3 regions of the Halalkalibacter sp. HAAS-P014 genome follow, and region 1 is predicted to be linked to each of the others. Evidence: riboswitches for the same ligand, from Rfam matches in the RefSeq annotation. Region 1 holds a riboswitch; each other region holds the start of a gene.
The links. Region 1 has a riboswitch for lysine ahead of AC1FXZ_RS07120 (Na+/H+ antiporter NhaC family protein). Riboswitches for the same ligand answer to the same signal wherever they lie in the genome.
Positions count from the first base shown of each region.

Region 2: it holds a riboswitch for lysine, as region 1 does, so the genes downstream of both, dapA (4-hydroxy-tetrahydrodipicolinate synthase) here and AC1FXZ_RS07120 (Na+/H+ antiporter NhaC family protein) in region 1, are expected to answer to the same signal.
Region 3: it holds a riboswitch for lysine, as region 1 does, so the genes downstream of both, AC1FXZ_RS20495 (aspartate kinase) here and AC1FXZ_RS07120 (Na+/H+ antiporter NhaC family protein) in region 1, are expected to answer to the same signal.

Region 1 is NZ_JBWQTV010000007.1:55,758-59,041, reverse strand. It holds gene AC1FXZ_RS07130 (dihydrofolate reductase) at 1-277, shown strand, start outside; gene yunB (sporulation protein YunB) at 454-1,209, shown strand; lysine riboswitch at 1,277-1,458, shown strand; gene AC1FXZ_RS07120 (Na+/H+ antiporter NhaC family protein) at 1,587-3,188, shown strand; gene AC1FXZ_RS07115 (hypothetical protein) at 3,232-3,284, opposite strand, start outside.
Region 2 is NZ_JBWQTV010000006.1:87,835-91,118, forward strand. It holds gene AC1FXZ_RS05220 (hypothetical protein) at 1-16, shown strand, start outside; gene AC1FXZ_RS05225 (YhcN/YlaJ family sporulation lipoprotein) at 91-807, opposite strand; gene AC1FXZ_RS05230 (Spo0E family sporulation regulatory protein-aspartic acid phosphatase) at 1,069-1,206, shown strand; lysine riboswitch at 1,277-1,459, shown strand; gene dapA (4-hydroxy-tetrahydrodipicolinate synthase) at 1,595-2,482, shown strand; gene AC1FXZ_RS05240 (DMT family transporter) at 2,516-3,284, opposite strand, start outside.
Region 3 is NZ_JBWQTV010000029.1:2,544-5,827, forward strand. It holds gene uvrC (excinuclease ABC subunit UvrC) at 1-1,183, shown strand, start outside; lysine riboswitch at 1,441-1,629, shown strand; gene AC1FXZ_RS20495 (aspartate kinase) at 1,749-2,990, shown strand; gene AC1FXZ_RS20500 (YslB family protein) at 3,090-3,284, opposite strand, start outside.

The DNA.
Region 1 (3,284 bases):
AGGATGTGAGGTTGTACATCACGTAGAAGATGTTTTGAGTATTGCTAACCAAGAAGATGAGTGCTTTGTAATAGGTGGTACAGAAGTATTTAAGCTTTTATGGAAACAGGTTGATCGTCTCTATGTAACATATATTGAAGAGTCATTTGAAGGTGACACTTACTTTCCAGAGATCAGTATAGAAGAGTGGGAGGTAGTCTCGGTTGAGACAGGAACCGTTGACGAAAAAAACCGTTACCCTCATGAATTTAGAACGTATGAAAGAAGGAAGAACTAGAGGAGGTGGCGCTGGCTCTTTGCCGTTCGCATTTTAAAAAAACCACTTAAGGTGCATAAACCAAAACGTCGGCTGCGCTTCGCACTGACCTAGACAAGAAAAAGGAATCTTTTTTTCTTGTCTAGGTCAAACTGTCCACTTTGCTGCATATACTTGTGGCGAAGGGGGTTTTCAGCATGAGGGCACCAAGAAGAAATAGACCCCGAGCTCGAAAAGGTCCGTTGCCATTTCGGTATGTCTTACTACTATCTTTTATTATTTTTGTTGCGTTAACCGTTCAAGGGTTATGGATTATCGAGAAGGGGATTCGTCCAACATTGATGCAAATAGCTACAACCGAAACGAAGGTCATTGCGACAAGGGCTATTAATGATGCGGTTTCAAAGAAAATTGCTTCTGACCTTGATCAGGATGAGTTGTTTATCACAAACGCTGATAACATGATTCAATTTAATACACAAATTTATAACCGAATTTTATCCGAGGCCACGTTACGAGTGGAAAGACATTTGAAAGCGATTGAGCGTGGCGAGGTTTTTGATGTGGCGCTTAATTTTGATGATGACCCACCAAGTACAACAGAGGGAGGAATCGTGTATAGTATCCCACTAGGTCAAGCAACAAATAATGCTTTACTTGCCCAATTAGGTCCACAAATACCGGTTCGTTTTTCTGCAATTGGTGACGTGAAGACGGATTTAAATTGGGACGTAATTAATACGGGAATTAATAATACGACGTTATCGATTAACTTTGATGTTATTGTAGATGCCAAAATCGTAATTCCTTTTGCTACAAAGGAAGAAGCAGTAAAAACAACTATTCCAGTCGGCTTGATAAATATTCAAGGAGAAGTACCAGAATACTATTCAGAAGGTGGAGGAATGATTTTGCCAGCAGGGGGATCATCCGGTGCTAGTGGTGGAAATTGACATTGATATTCTAGAAAAATAATGATAGTATCCTAAAGGTAACTAAATAGAATTGCCTCATTAGTAATGATGAGGTAGAGGCGCGATTGCTATCAGTATCTTTTTTGAGGATGACAACGTTGAAGAATGGAGAAAGGAGCCGTCGCCGAAGTGAAAGCAGCTGTCAGGCTATTTTTGCTGGAACTGCATTGAAGAAGTGCAGGGCTGTCATAACTTGAAGTGATCAAGTTATGGAGGACTACCAAAATTATGGGGATTCACGTACGTATAAAAGCGATTGTGGGTTAACCACGATCGCTTTTTTGGTTGTTCTAAAACATATAATTTGCGGTACTGTCCGAATGTATTTACCAATTATTTTTTTGGAGGGGTATTATATGGAATCATCTATTTTATCTTTATTGCCTCCAATATTGGCTCTTGTAATGGTTATTGTGACAAAACGTGTTTTATTGTCACTTGGAACAGGGGCTATTGTTGGGGCGTTAATGTTGAACGACTTTAATCCACTTGCTGCTGTGGCCAATATTTATGGCATTGTCATGGCTATTGTGTTTGACTACGAAGTTGAAACTGTCACTTTTGGGACGGTGACAAGTGCAATAATGGATGCTCGTTTTGCGATTAACACATGGGAATTCTTTATCATTCTATTTCTTTTATTACTAGGAATGATGGCTGCTCTTATTACTCGCTCAGGTGGTAGCCGTGCATTTGGTGAGTGGGCAATGAAACGTGTCAAAACCCGTGTTGGAGCACAACTTCTCACGGTTGTACTTGGTTTAATTATTTTTATTGATGACTATTTTAATAGTTTGACAGTAGGTAATGTCAGTCGTCCTCTTACGGATCGACATCGCATTTCACGTGCTAAATTAGCCTATTTAGTTGACTCAACAGCTGCCCCGATGTGTGTAATTGCACCTATTTCAAGTTGGGGAGCTTACATTATAGCCATCATTGCGACGGTTTTCACGACGCATTCGATTACTCAATATGAAGCGTTGCAAGCGTTCATGTTAATGGTGCCGATGAACATTTATGCTCTCGTTGCAATTGGGCTTGTCCTTGCTGTAGCTTGGTTCAATCTTGACATCGGAGCGATGAAAAAGCATGAACAACGTGCGTTAAAAAACGGTGAGTTATTCAATGCTAAATTAGGCCCGATTCCAGGTTCGCAAGATGAAGTCAAGGCAAGTGATCAAGGCAAAGTTGGCGATTTAGTATGGCCAATCATTGCGCTTATTGTTGGAACTGTTTTCTTCATGGTGACCACAGGTATTCAAGGAACAGAAGGAAATGTAACGGTTTTAACTATTTTTGAAAATACTGATGTTGCGGCTGCTCTTGTTTATGGTGGATTATTTGGATTAATAATAGCCTTAATCATGAATGCTATGAAGCCTAAATCGGGTACAGGACTTGGTAGCTCACTAGTAGTTGGGATGAAATCAATGTTGCCAGCAATTTATATTTTGTTCTTTGCTTGGACAATCATTGAAATTATTGGTGATCTAGGTACGGGAACATACTTAGCCTCACTAGTTGAAAATGCGAATCTTAATCCGATGTTTTTACCAGTTATTCTGTTTATCATTGCTGGGTTTGCAGCATTCTCAACAGGTACGTCATGGGGTACATTTGGCTTGTTACTCCCAATTGCTGGTGAAATGGCAGCAGTGATTGATGTAACGATGGTCTTACCAATGATGGCGGCTGTGTTAGCTGGAGCAATTTTTGGAGACCATTGTTCTCCAATATCGGATACGACGATTCTTTCATCTACTGGAGCTGGAAGCCACCATATTGATCACGTTGTAACACAACTTCCATATGCTCTTATTGCTGCTGGAATTACAATTATTTCTTATTTAGTATTAGGATTTACAACGAGTGTGATCGCAAGTTTAATTGTGGCAGTTGCTCTTCTTTTCGCAACGGTCATGGTATTAAGGAAAGTAAGTGTTAACAAAGCATAATGTTTCAGAATGAGTCAGCTTCTGTGAAGTCTGGCTCTTTCTTTTATGATTTTGCAAATAGTTCCTTTGATTTTTGTGTTAGTTTTCGCAATGATT
Region 2 (3,284 bases), on a different contig from region 1:
GTTCGGCATTCATTAAGTTACTAAAAAGAGTCCCCGATAAAACTCCTTAAATAGCTACAAAAAAAGAACAGGGTACGTTTATCCCTGTTCTTATCTACGATTATTAGCTGCGTCATCAATCAAATCAGCGAGGTCCCCTATCGCTCCTCCGATTGAATCAAATGGCTTCCCAAGACCAACGTGATGTTCAAGAGCATTCATTCTATTAATCATTTTGCGATTAGTTGTAATATAAACATTTTTTCGTTCTGTTATGTCCTCCACTTCCTGTTCAACTGCATGGAGTAGCTTTCCTTTATCCTGTTCACTTGACTCTAGACCTATTACAATTCGTTGTCCATCCGTGATTACATGTGCATCTCTTACGTTTTCCAACGATTCAACTCGAGTTTCGATCTCTCTGGTTAATTCCGTTGTCGCTTGAAGATGTTGGTTTCTCTGTTCTTTTTTTTCTACATTTGGGTCATTGCTAAGTGCGTATTTATCACGTAATACACCAGGACGATTACTTAAAATTCTTGGACCTTGTCGATTAACTCCTTCATGCTTCATACTTAAATTACGTTTTCTTGTCGTATAGGATCCTTCGTCTGTTAAATGAGGGGCAGAATCCGTTAATCCTTTAGGCATTTCATCAGGTACCATCATATCGGAAAGAGGCCCTTCTAAATCGCGAACTTGCTCCACTCCATACCCACTAAATCCTTCATGACGGTCATAACTCGCTCCCATTTCTGCTTCCTGCGATACCGTACAGCCAGATAAAATTAAGGCTGAAACGAACAGATAACTAACAATTTTCATCATAATCTCCCTCCTACACTTATTGTGCAACTTAATACCTTTTCTCACTCTTGAAAAAATATAACAATCCACAAAGACACTCGACACTTGTCGATTTTTTGCTAATTTCATCTTTTTATGACAACTTTACAAGAATCACTTTTCAACATATTTCATTCGGTTATAATAATTTTTATAAATAGATATTTGCTAAGGGCACATCAACGAAAAACTCCATAATAGCGTAGATGTCTGTTTTAGTTCATTTGAGGTGGAGTGTTACAGATGTTATGTGAGATAGAACAAAAACGGTTACAAATGTTGAATCTTGCTAAAAAATACGGAATGACTGCAAAAGTTACGATCCAATGTAGTCAAGAATTAGATAAGCTGTTAAATTTAATACAAAGAAATTCTCGTTAAACCATTGCATTCCAATAAAACATTTGATAAGGTTAACTCAAATTACGTTATATCTTACTTCATACATTGAAGTGAGGGTAGAGGTGCAGATATCATTAGTAAGTTAGTTGAGGAGAATGAGGTCCGTTGATTCTAACTGAAAGGGGTATTTGCCGAAGTTTAATGAGTTCTCATTTCTCATTAGCTGGGACTGTTCTGAATAAGGACAGTACTGTCATATAGCAAACAAGCTATATGGAGGGCTATCTCACACATTGAATTGGTTTTGCTAATTTTGCTTAACCTAACAACAATGAGTAGAGGCCTCATTGTTGTTTTTTTGTGCCTCACAGGAGCCCATCTAACCCCATACGTACAAGGAAAATTAAATGAATTGAGGGTGAATTGGATGAATTTTGGAAGAATTATTACAGCGATGGTTACACCATTTAATCAACATGGACAACTTGATGTTGTGGGAATAAAAGAGCTTGTACAACATCTTATCTCAAATGGAACAGACGCATTAGTCGTAGGAGGAACAACTGGAGAATCTCCTACCCTTACAACAGAAGAAAAACTTACTCTTTTTAAAACCGTTGTAGAAACTGTAAATGGCCAAATTCCTGTTATTGCAGGAACTGGCTCAAATAATACACAGGCATCGATAGAATTAACTAAACAAGCTGAAGAAATTGGTGTAGATGGTATTATGCTTGTAGTACCTTATTACAACAAGCCATCACAAGAAGGAATGTTTGCACATTTCAGCGCGATTGCAAATAAGACAAAGCTTCCAGTTATGCTTTACAATATTCCTGGCAGAACAGGAGTAAATATGAGTGTAGAAACAACATTACGATTAGCACAGCTTCCTAATATTACTTCAATAAAAGAAGCAAGTGGTGATTTGGACGTTATGGCTGAAATCATCGAGCACGCACCTGAAGGATTTACGGTTTATAGTGGTGACGATAGCTTGACATTACCATTACTCGCTATTGGTGGTGCAGGAGTCGTATCAGTTTCTTCACATATTATCGGAAACGAAATGCAACAAATGGTTCGTAACTATCAAGCAGGTCAAGTGACAGCAGCAGCGATGCAACATCGGCAAATGCTTCCGGTTATGAAGACTTTATTTATGGCACCTAATCCTACTGCCGTCAAAGCAGCACTCGAAATGAAAGGGATTAAAGCAGGACAAGTACGTTTACCTCTTGTCCCATTGACAGCTGAACAACAACAAGAACTTCAAACGGTGATTCAACCATCAATGAATTTCTTTGTTAGTTAATCGATATTAAAAAGAGCATGTAGTGTTAGACACCTACATGCTCTTTCCCTGAATAACTTTGCATTTATCCTCCGCTATACTTTTGAAAAAAGTCTTCTCTAAATAACCTGTCCCAAATAGCACTCCTACAACGATCAACATGAAGCCCAAAGACTGATACCAATATACCCGTTCACCGAGAAAAATAGCTGAGCTGATTAATCCAAAAAATGGTACAAAGTTATTGAAAATAGCTGTTTGTCCTGCACCAATCCGTTCAATAGCTGCATTAAATAGAAAATGACCTATGCCCGTGGCAATGACTCCAGATACGAAAAAGATGATATACACACTAATAGGTGCACTAGTGAGATTTCCAGTACCAGAAGGTTCGAGCATTAAACTAATGATAAAAAGGCCAACAGAGCCAACCAAAAGCATAAAGCTAGTCATTTGTTTGGAATCAAGAGTTGCAGTTGCTTTTTTGATATAGATAAAGCTCAGCGCTTGGACGATCATTGCAATAAATACATAAAACTCCCCAAGACTAATAATCCCTTGACCTCCCCCTCCTTGAATAAAAACAACTCCGATAAACGCTAAACCAATCCCTAGTATCCTCCATTTTGTTAAGCGATCACCGAGAAAGATCATTGCAAAGATCGATGTAGTAAGCGGCAGCAGCGCAAGAATCAAAACTGCATTAGAGGCATCTGTTAACGTTAGTCCCTTTACTAAGAAGTATTGGTGTCCAACAACCCCTAACAATGAACCTGCAATTGTATATACCCATTCTTTTTTTGTTAAACTTCTCATACTTCTC
Region 3 (3,284 bases), on a different contig from region 1:
GGGGCAGTTAACAGAGAAAATGATGAAAGCATCAGAAGAAATGGACTTTGAACGAGCAAAGGAAATTAGGGATACATTACAACATATGGATACGGTAATTGAAAAGCAAAAGATGATGATTGGGGACCTTGTTGATCGAGATGTATTTGGGTTCGCTTATGATAAAGGCTGGATGTGTGTTCAAGTATTCTTTATCCGTCAAGGAAAGCTAATTGAACGTGATGTTTCTATTTTCCCATTTTATAAAGATGCGCCCGAAGATCTAATGACGTTTATTGGCCAATTTTATATGAAAAAAGAACATATTAAGCCAGCCGAGATTCTCTTACCTGAAGAAGTGGATGGTGAATTGATCGAGGAGCTCGTAGTGGTGAAAACTCATCATCCTAAAAGGGGAAAGAAAAAAGATTTACTTGACCTAGCTAATCAGAATGCAGTGATCGCGTTAAAAGATAAATTTGCTTTAATCGAACGAGATGAAGAAAGGACGGTTAAGGCTGTTGAACGCTTAGGAGAGGCAATGGGGATTCGAACACCGTATCGAATAGAGGCATTCGATAATTCGAATATCCAAGGAACAGATCCAGTCTCGGCAATGGTCTCTTTTGTAGACGGGAAACCAAGTCGGAAAGATTACCGTAAATATAAAATTAAGTCTGTAGATGGGCCTGATGATTATGGTTCCATGCGCGAAGTGATAAGAAGGAGATACGTACGCTTATTAAAAGAGTCATTGCCTTTACCTGACTTAATTGTAATTGATGGAGGAAAAGGGCAAATTGCTGTTGCGCAAGAGGTAATTATAGATGAACTTGGTTTAGCTATTCCTGTTTGTGGGTTGGCCAAGGACGAAAAGCATCGAACATCCCAATTATTAATGGGAGATCCACCTATTGTAGTTCCACTAAAGCGCGATAGTCATGAGTTTTATTTACTGCAGCGAATCCAAGATGAGGTTCACCGTTTTGCGATTACATTTCATCGTCAAACACGTTCAAAGACTTTTTTCAAATCATCTCTTGATGATATACCAGGTGTGGGGGAAAAACGAAAACGTCAGCTACTAAAATATTTTGGATCGGTTAAAAAAATGAAAGAAGCAACCGTTGAAGATTTAAGAAAACTCTCGATCCCTGAAAAAGTGGCAGAAGCAATTGTAAAGACGTTGAATGAAAAAGAGTGAAACTTGAGGCAACTGAAAAAAGGCAACTGAAAAAGGCATAAGTCGTACCTTTTGAGATTTAAGGAAGGCCATGGTTCCACACGCCGTGTGCTTTTTGAGAAATTCGTTCAAAAAGCTTAAAAGAAAACGGCAGCTCCACACATGGCTTAGAGGCAACTGAAAAAGGCATAAGTCGTACGTTTTTCAGTTGCCTCTTGATTCTTTTTAAATCCTCTGCTACAATAATAAGCAACTGAATATGCCACGCTTCAAATGAAGTGATTGGTAGAGGAGCGAAAACCAATAGTATACTTTCTAAGGGAATGAGGCCCGTTTGAAGGAAGTTGAAAGGGGAATTCGCCGAAGTGCAAGAAAAGACTCATCTTTCTTGTGCTGGACCTATGTTGAATAAGCATAGGGCTGTCACATACTTACACCCAAGGGGTATGTGGAGAACTATCTCACGAGAGAAAAGGGAGCAGTGTGGTACCGGATTGGTATGACAAGCAACAGTGAGGGGTTTTCCTTATTGTTGCTTTTTTGCATTCTCTTGTAACTGTGAGGAATAAGGAGAGGACACGGAAATATGGCAAGAATTGTACAGAAATACGGTGGAACATCAGTAGGGTCGGTTGAAAGGATTCAACATGTCGCAAAGAGGATTGAGCGTGCTGTAAATGAAGGCAATGAGCTCGTTATCGTTGTTTCAGCCATGGGGAAGTCGACTGATCAACTTGTCTCATTGGCATCTCAAATTACGGATTCACCAGATAAAAGGGAAATGGATATGCTTTTAAGCACTGGTGAGCAAGTAACGATTTCTTTATTAACAATGGCTCTTCAAGAGAAAGGAATCGATACTGTTTCTTTGACAGGATGGCAAGCTGGAATAGAAACGGAAGCCAGTCATGGTAACGCTAGAATTCGATCCATTAATAACCAACGCATGGGGTCTGAACTTGCGGAAGGAAAAGTTATTGTTGTTGCTGGTTTTCAGGGCTTAAGCGAACAAGGAGAGATTACAACATTAGGCAGGGGAGGATCTGATACAACGGCAGTTGCACTTGCTGCATCATTAAACGCAGATCGTTGTGACATTTACACAGATGTAACAGGTGTATTTACGACGGATCCACGTTATGTAAAAAAAGCAAGAAAACTACATTCAATTTCTTACGATGAAATGCTTGAAATGGCAAATCTTGGAGCTGGCGTGTTGCATCCTCGTGCTGTTGAGTTTGCCAAAAATTATAATGTCCCATTAATGGTTGCATCAAGTATGGAAGATGCTGAAGGAACAATGATTGAGGAGGAAGTATCAGTGGAACAAAACCTAGTTGTGCGAGGAATTGCTTTTGAGAATGATGTGACCAAGGTAACAGTGAAAGGATTGCCGAACCGACTTGAAACATTATCAAAATTATTTACAACATTATCAGAAAGTGATGTGAATGTTGACATTATAGTTCAAAATCAATATGACGATGAACATGTAAATATTTCTTTTACGATCACACAAAGCTCATTAAAAGAAACGTTAGCTGTGTTACAAAAAGCACAGGATGATCTTCAGTTTACTGATGTGATTTTTGAAGAAGAATTGGCTAAAGTCTCAATTATAGGTTCTGGTATGGTTTCTAATCCTGGTGTTGCGGCAAAAATGTTTGAAGTTATAGCAGACAATGATATTTTTGTTAAAATGGTTAGCACTTCAGAGATAAAAGTATCAGTAGTAGTGCAAGAAGTTGATATGGTTCTTGCTGTTGAAATGTTACATGCTGAATTCCAATTAGCTGAAGAAGCAGAAGTTGTTGCGGGTGTTTCATAAATAAAAATGTGTAATTAAGTAATAAGATAAAAGATGGCATGAGATTATAAATCTCATGCCATCTTTTATCTACATAAGTTGAATAAGGCTCATGTTAGATTATTTCATTTCTTTTACTTCATCGCGTCGATCCAATTCAACCGTTATAATAATCGAGTCCTTTTTTTGTTTGTAAGTTGCTCCGGTAATGCATTGGTGCCACGTTTCTAATTGTTGAGCAAGGAAGCCGGCTTCTAGCTGATAGCAGCGCTCATCTTTTTTATCTATCCAATGCCCTTTTAATTCAAATGTTTG